2 linked regions of the Hyphomicrobium denitrificans ATCC 51888 genome follow. The protein of the gene in region 2 interacts with the protein of the main gene of each other region in a pairwise test. Links are inferred from orthologs where the notes say so. Each region holds a gene or a part of one and is shown on either strand. Other genes may lie near its edges. The genes, in order: HDEN_RS00985 and HDEN_RS13200.

Region 1 (3,152 bases), 2.5 Mb from region 2 along the record:
GGTATCTCAACGCGCGTAACACCATTGAAGTTCTGCTGGCGCTGAAGGCCATTCCGGTCGTCAATGAAAACGACACGGTCGCGACGGCGGAAATCCGCTACGGCGATAACGACAGGCTGTCGGCGCGCGTCGCGTCGATGGTGTCGGCGGATTGTCTCGTGCTGCTGTCGGATGTCGACGGCCTCTATACCGCGCCTCCGGCTGACGATCAGAACGCCAGGCACATCCCGCTCGTGACAGAGATCACGCCGGAGATCGAGGCGATGGCCGGCGATGCCGGGACCGAGCTTTCCAAAGGCGGCATGAAGACGAAAATCGAGGCGGGCAAGATCGCGCTCTCGGCCGGTACCGATATGGTCATCACGACCGGCAAGGTTCTTCATCCGCTCAAGGCGATCTCGGACGGCGCGCGGGTCACGTGGTTCGTCGCCAATTCGGATCCGGTGACGGCGCGAAAGCGTTGGATTTCCGGGCAGCTCGAGCCGAGCGGCCACGTTTACCTCGATGCAGGCGCCGAGAAGGCTCTCACATCGGGAAAAAGCCTTCTGCCGGCGGGTGTCACCCGCATCGACGGCAACTTCGACCGCGGCGATGCGGTTACGATAAGATCGGCGGACGGCCGGGAACTGGGCCGGGGCCTTGTCGCCTATGCGGCGGACGATGCGCGACGTATTATGGGCAAGCGTTCGAGCGAGATCGCCGCGATCCTCGGGTTCAAGGGGCGCGCGACGCTGATCCATCGGGACGATATGGCGCTGACGAGGAAATGAGTATGAACAAACCGGAGCGCATCGAAAACGAGACCGCCGAGCTGATGCGCGGCATCGGACAAGCAGCTAAGGCTGCGAGCCGCAGGCTTGCGATCGCGACGCCGGAGGAAAAGAACGCGGCGCTTATCGCTGCGGCGAAAGCTCTGCGCGCGGCGACGCCCAAAATCCTTGCGGCGAACGCGCAGGACATCGAAGCTGCGAAAGCTGCTGGTCGACCGGCTGCGTTCGTCGATCGGCTGCTGCTCAACGAGAAGCGCATCGACGGCATCGCTGTCGGTCTTGAAGAGATCGCGGCACTTCCCGATCCCGTCGGAACCGTGCTGGCGGAATGGACGCGGCCCAATGGTCTCAAATTTCAGCGCGTGCGCGTGCCGCTCGGAACGATCGGCATCATCTACGAAAGCCGTCCGAACGTAACGGCCGATGCAGGCGCGCTGGCGCTGAAGGCCGGGAACGCGGCGATCCTGCGCGGCGGTTCGGAAAGCCATCATTCGAGCGTCGCGATCCATGCCTGCCTGGTTGAAGGCCTGCGCGCTGCGGGATTGCCCGAAGCCGCGATCCAGCTCGTTCCGACGACGGATCGCGAAGCGGTCGGCGCGATGCTGCGCGGCCTGGATGGGTCGGTCGATGTCATTGTACCGCGCGGCGGCAAAGGGCTGGTAGAGCGCGTGCAGAGCGAGGCCCGCGTTCCGGTCTTCGCGCATCTCGAAGGCATCTGTCACACCTATGTCGATCAGGGCGCGGACATGAAGATCGCCGTGCCGCTGGTCGTCAACGCCAAGATGCGGCGCACGGGAATTTGCGGCGCGACCGAGTGCCTGCTCGTCGACAAGAATGCGCGTACCGATCTCTTGTCGCCGATCGTCAAAGCCCTGCTCGACGATGGTTGCGAAGTGCGTGGCGACGAGGCGACGCAAAAGGTCGATCCTCGCGTGAAGGCGGCTCAGGCCGATGACTACGGCAAGGAATTTCTCGATGCCGTTATCGCGGTGAAAACCGTCGACGGAGTCGACGGCGCCATCGAGCACATCGCGCGCTATGGTTCGCAGCACACCGACGCGATCATCACGGAATGCGAAGCGACGGCCGAACGGTTCCTGAACCGCGTCGACTCCGCGATCGTTCTCGTCAACGCATCGACGCAGTTCGCCGACGGCGGCGAGTTCGGCTTCGGCGGCGAGATCGGCATCGCGACGGGCAAGATGCATGCGCGTGGGCCGGTCGGCGTCGAGCAGCTGACGAGCTTTAAGTACAAGGTGCGAGGCACCGGCCAGACGCGGCCGAAGTAGCGCTACGGATGAGGCACGTCTGATTTGACGCGAAAGATTCCGCAGCAGAGTTTTGGATCGCTTCGCGTCCATCCGCCGATGTGCCTTCCCGGTCAACGGATCGGGATCATGGGTGGCTCTTTCAATCCGCCGCATGCTGGGCATCGCATCGCCGCCGAAGCCGCGATGAAGCGTCTGGGGCTCGATCAGCTGTGGTGGCTGATCACGCCAGGCAATCCTCTCAAGTCGCGCAATGGTCTGTCGGCGCTGGATGGGCGCATGGCATCGGTCCGGCAGTTCGCCGTCGGTCCGAAAATGAAAGTAACGAGCTTCGAGCGCGAACTCGGCACGAGTTTCACGGCCGCGACACTGGCGTATTTGAAGCGGCGGCATCCTGGCGTGCGCTTCGTGTGGGTGATGGGTGCCGACAATCTCGCGTTCTTCGACCGATGGCAGCATTGGCGGAGCATCGCCGATCTGATGCCGATCGCAGTGGTGGACCGGCCCGGCTGGCGGTTACGAGGCCTGTCGTCGCCAGCCGCTCTCGCGCTTTCGCGCTGGCGCATTCCTGAATCCGAGGCGCGTGGACTGGCTGCCAGAAAGCCGCCGGCCTGGACGCTGTTGACGATCCGCCTTTCCGACCTTTCGTCGACCGCGCTGCGCAGCGCCGCGCGCTCTGCGTCAGAGCACGTCAGTTAAGCCATTAAAATTTATGACGTTTTCACAACAGACGGCTTCCGGAATTCATTTGCGGGCCGAGGCGACGCCGTTTAATATATCGCTAACCCGGAATCGGCCGGGCCGTCTGACATGCGGGACCAATCAGCAAAGGATGCTTACCGCTTGATCCGAACCACAGCCGAGGCCGCCCGCAAGGGCAGCTCTCAAGCCCAGTCCGCCGCCAAGGCGCCGGATGCGGCCGCTCTCCTCGAAGACGTCGTCCACTGGCTTGACGACGCGAAAGCCGAGGAAATCGTTTCGATCCCTCTCAAAGGCAAGTCTTCACTCGGCGACTTCATGGTTGTCGCGTCCGGCCGTAACGACCGGCATGTCGGCGCAATCGCCGAGCAGCTGCGCGACAAGCTCAAAGCGCGCGGCGAGGCTCGCGTGAGGG
Region 2 (3,317 bases):
GCTGCAATACGATGTCTATCATATGCAGATCATGGAAGGCGATCTGACGCCGACGATCGACAAATATCTGCCGCTCATCGGTCATGTGCAGATCGCCGATACGCCAGGGCGGCACGAGCCTGGAACGGGTGAGATCAACTTCCCGTTCGTGTTCGATCACCTCGACCGTATCGGCTACAAGGGCTGGATCGGCTGCGAATACAAACCTCGCTCGTCGACATCCGACAGCCTGCAGTGGTGGCGCAAACTGAAAGCGCCGACGATCTGAGTTCCAACAGACGTCAAGCTTCGGCGGTGGCTTCGGTACCGGCCTTGACGACCTTTTCGGTCAGATCCGGCGCGCAGAGTTCGATAAAGCGATAGGCGAAGCGGCGAAGGAAACGCCCGCGACGCAACGCGATGCGCGTCGTCGTCTTGGGGAAAAGGTGACTGTTGTCGAGCAGCCGGAGCCCCGTGTCGCGATCCTTATCGTAGGCCATCGAGGCGACGATGCCGATGCCGAGCCCGACCTCGACGTACGTCTTGATGACGTCGGCATCGAGCGCGACCATCACGATGTCCGGGGTCAATCCCGCTTTCGCAAACGTTGCGTCGACGCCGGGACGACCGGTGAAGCCCTCGTGATAGGTAATGATCGGCCACTCGGCGATCTTCTCGATCGTCAGCGGTTTGACGCTTTCCAGGGCGTGCCCCTTCGGCACGATGATGCCGTGGTGCCAGGAATAATACGGAAACGAAACGACCTCGGGCGAATTTTCCAGCGCCTCGGTCGCAATGCCGATGTCAGCCAGGCCATCATTCAGCATGGACGCGATCTCTTTCGGCGAACCTTGCTGGAGCACGAGATGGACGTTCGGAAATTCCTTTCGGAATGCCGCAATCGGGCCGGGGAGCGCATAGCGGGCCTGCGTATGCGTCGTCGCGATGGTGATCTCGCCGCGATCGGATTTTGCGAACTGATCGGCTAGGCGTTTGATGTTTGCCGTGTCGAGCAGGATGCGTTCGACGATCTGCGCGAGTTCCTTGCCGGGCTCGGTCAGTCCCAGAAGCCGTTTACCGCGCCGAATGAAAAGCTCGACACCCAGTTCGTCTTCAAGATCCTTGATGTGCTTCGAAACTCCGGACTGCGACGTGTACAGTGCGTTCGCGACTTCCGTGAGGTTAAAGTTGCGCCGTAATGTTTCTCTGATAATGCGGAGCTGCTGAAAGTTCACGACGCGACTGTCCCGTTCTGTTCTGGGAAGACGCTGAGGCGGCGGCTTCTGATTTTCACGCGCTGACCCGTTGCGAGGCCAAGCGAGGTTGCCTCAGTCCCCGGGATTTCGACTTCAAAGAAGTCTTTTCGACCCTGACGTGCATCACCATTCGCCACCAATTCTACACGCGCAACGGCACCCGTGCCAAGAATGCGATGGACTTTTGCGGTGATGCCGTCGTCGGATGAAACATCCGGCACGATCTCGGTTTCATGCGGACGCACGAACGCCACGACCTCCTGTCCGTCCCGGAAATGTCCGGCATGATGGCGAATGCGCTCGTCGCCGACGCGCACATAGTCGCCCTCGATACGGCCGCGGAATTCATTAACGGTACCCATGAAGCCGTAAGCGAACGCCGTCGCCGGGGTTTCGTAAATCTCTTTCGGCGGGCCGATCTGCTCGACGCGCCCCTTGTTGATCAGCACGATCCGGTCGGAGACCTCGAGAGCTTCTTCCTGGTCGTGAGTGACGAAGATCGATGAGATGTGGAGTTCGTCGTGGAGCGTGCGGAGCCAGCGCCGAAGTTCTTTGCGAACCTTTGCATCCAGCGCACCGAAGGGCTCGTCGAGCAGAAGCACGCGCGGTTCGACGGCCAGTGCGCGCGCCAACGCGATGCGCTGTCTCTGTCCGCCCGAGAGCTGCGAAGGAAAGCGGTTCGCGACCCACGACAACTGCACGAGTTCCAGAAGCTGCCCGACCTTGGCGCGAATGTCTTTCTCGCTCGGCCGTTGGCCTCGCGGGCGGACGCGCAGACCGAACGCGATGTTCTCGAACACCGTCAGATGCCGGAACAGCGCGTAGTGCTGGAAGACAAATCCGACGCGGCGCTGGCGGACATCCTTGGTCGTCGCGTCATCGCCATCGAGGATGATGCGGCCGCTGTCGGCATGTTCGAGGCCGGCGATCACGCGCAGCAGCGTCGTCTTCCCGCAGCCCGATGGACCGAGCAGAGCAACCAGCTCGCCATCCGGAAAGTTCAGCGAGACGTCATCGAGCGCCTTGAACGTGCCGAACGTTTTGTTGACGTTGCGAACCTCGATGCTCATTGGCCTTGCCCTTCCACCACATGTTTATTTGCGCGCCACTCGACGTAAGTCTTCAGCGCCAGCGTCACCAGAGCCAAGAGAGCGAGGAGCGAAGCCACCGCGAAGGCGGCTGCGAATTGATATTCGTTGTAAAGAATTTCGACGTAGAGCGGCATCGTGTTGGTCTCCCCGCGGATATGTCCCGACACGACGGAGACCGCGCCGAATTCTCCCATCGCACGCGCGTTGCAGAGAATGACACCGTAGAGAAGCGCCCACTTCACGTTAGGAATGGTGACGCGCAGGAAGGTTTGAATTCCGGACGCGCCGAGCGAGATTGCGGCTTCCTCTTCGTCCTTTCCCTGCGCCTGCATCAACGGAATGAGCTCACGCGCGATGAATGGGAAGGTCACGAAAATCGTCGCGAGAACGATCGCGGGGACGGCGAAAATGATCTTGATGTCGTGATCGAGCAGCCATGGACCGAACCAGCCCTGACGTCCGAACACGAGAACGTAAATTAGACCCGCGACGACGGGCGAAACCGAGAAGGGCAAGTCGATCAGCGTGATCAGCAGATTTTTGCCCGGGAACTCGAACTTCGCGATCGCCCACGCCGCCGCCAAGCCGAAAACCAGATTCAAAGGAACCGCGATCGCTGCCGCAAGCAACGTCAACTTGACGGCCGAGAGCGCGTCGGGCTCGACGAGTGCGGAAAAGTAAGTCTCGGCGCCTTTGCGGAACGCTTCCGCAAAGACCGCGATGAGCGGAAGCAGAAGAAAGATCAGGAAGTACGTCAGGCCAACGCCGAGAACGGCGATCTTGACCCATCGCGAGTCCCGCGTGGCAGGGTTTGCTTCGAATTTTCCCGCGCCGTGCAAGCGCGCATCGATAGTTGCGGCAGCAGCCATCAGACCGTCCTTCCAAAGCGGCGGGCATTCCAGGCCTGCAGCGCGTTTACGATGAGAAGCATGATGAACGAGATGACGAGCATCACGGCAGCAATGGCGGTCGCGCCGCGATAATCGAATTG

The links.
Region 1: the proteins of HDEN_RS13200 (region 2) and HDEN_RS00985 interact in binary tests that used the Escherichia coli proteins (3 or more experiments, as listed by UniProt). The link is inferred for Hyphomicrobium denitrificans ATCC 51888 from one-to-one orthologs.

What each region holds. Positions count from the first base shown.
Region 1 is NC_014313.1:203,543-206,694, forward strand. What follows is about bases 82-2,915. They hold HDEN_RS00985 (glutamate-5-semialdehyde dehydrogenase), read left to right. Parts: upstream 82-772; coding sequence 773-2,059; downstream 2,060-2,915. Other genes in these bases: proB (glutamate 5-kinase), read left to right, coding at 82-770; HDEN_RS00990 (nicotinate-nucleotide adenylyltransferase), read left to right, coding at 2,138-2,737; rsfS (ribosome silencing factor), read left to right, coding at 2,849-2,915. Also shown: more of proB, read left to right, coding at 1-81; more of rsfS, read left to right, coding at 2,916-3,152. UniProt on the Escherichia coli protein: Catalyzes the NADPH-dependent reduction of L-glutamate 5-phosphate into L-glutamate 5-semialdehyde and phosphate. The product spontaneously undergoes cyclization to form 1-pyrroline-5-carboxylate.
Region 2 is NC_014313.1:2,743,853-2,747,169, forward strand. Bases 259-3,257 are described here. They hold HDEN_RS13200 (sulfate/molybdate ABC transporter ATP-binding protein), read right to left. Parts: upstream 2,306-3,257; coding sequence 1,211-2,305; downstream 259-1,210. Other genes in these bases: hyi (hydroxypyruvate isomerase), read left to right, coding at 259-268; HDEN_RS13195 (CysB family HTH-type transcriptional regulator), read right to left, coding at 282-1,214; cysW (sulfate ABC transporter permease subunit CysW), read right to left, coding at 2,302-3,195; cysT (sulfate ABC transporter permease subunit CysT), read right to left, coding at 3,195-3,257. Also shown: more of hyi, read left to right, coding at 1-258; more of cysT, read right to left, coding at 3,258-3,317. UniProt on the Escherichia coli protein: Part of the ABC transporter complex CysAWTP involved in sulfate/thiosulfate import. Responsible for energy coupling to the transport system.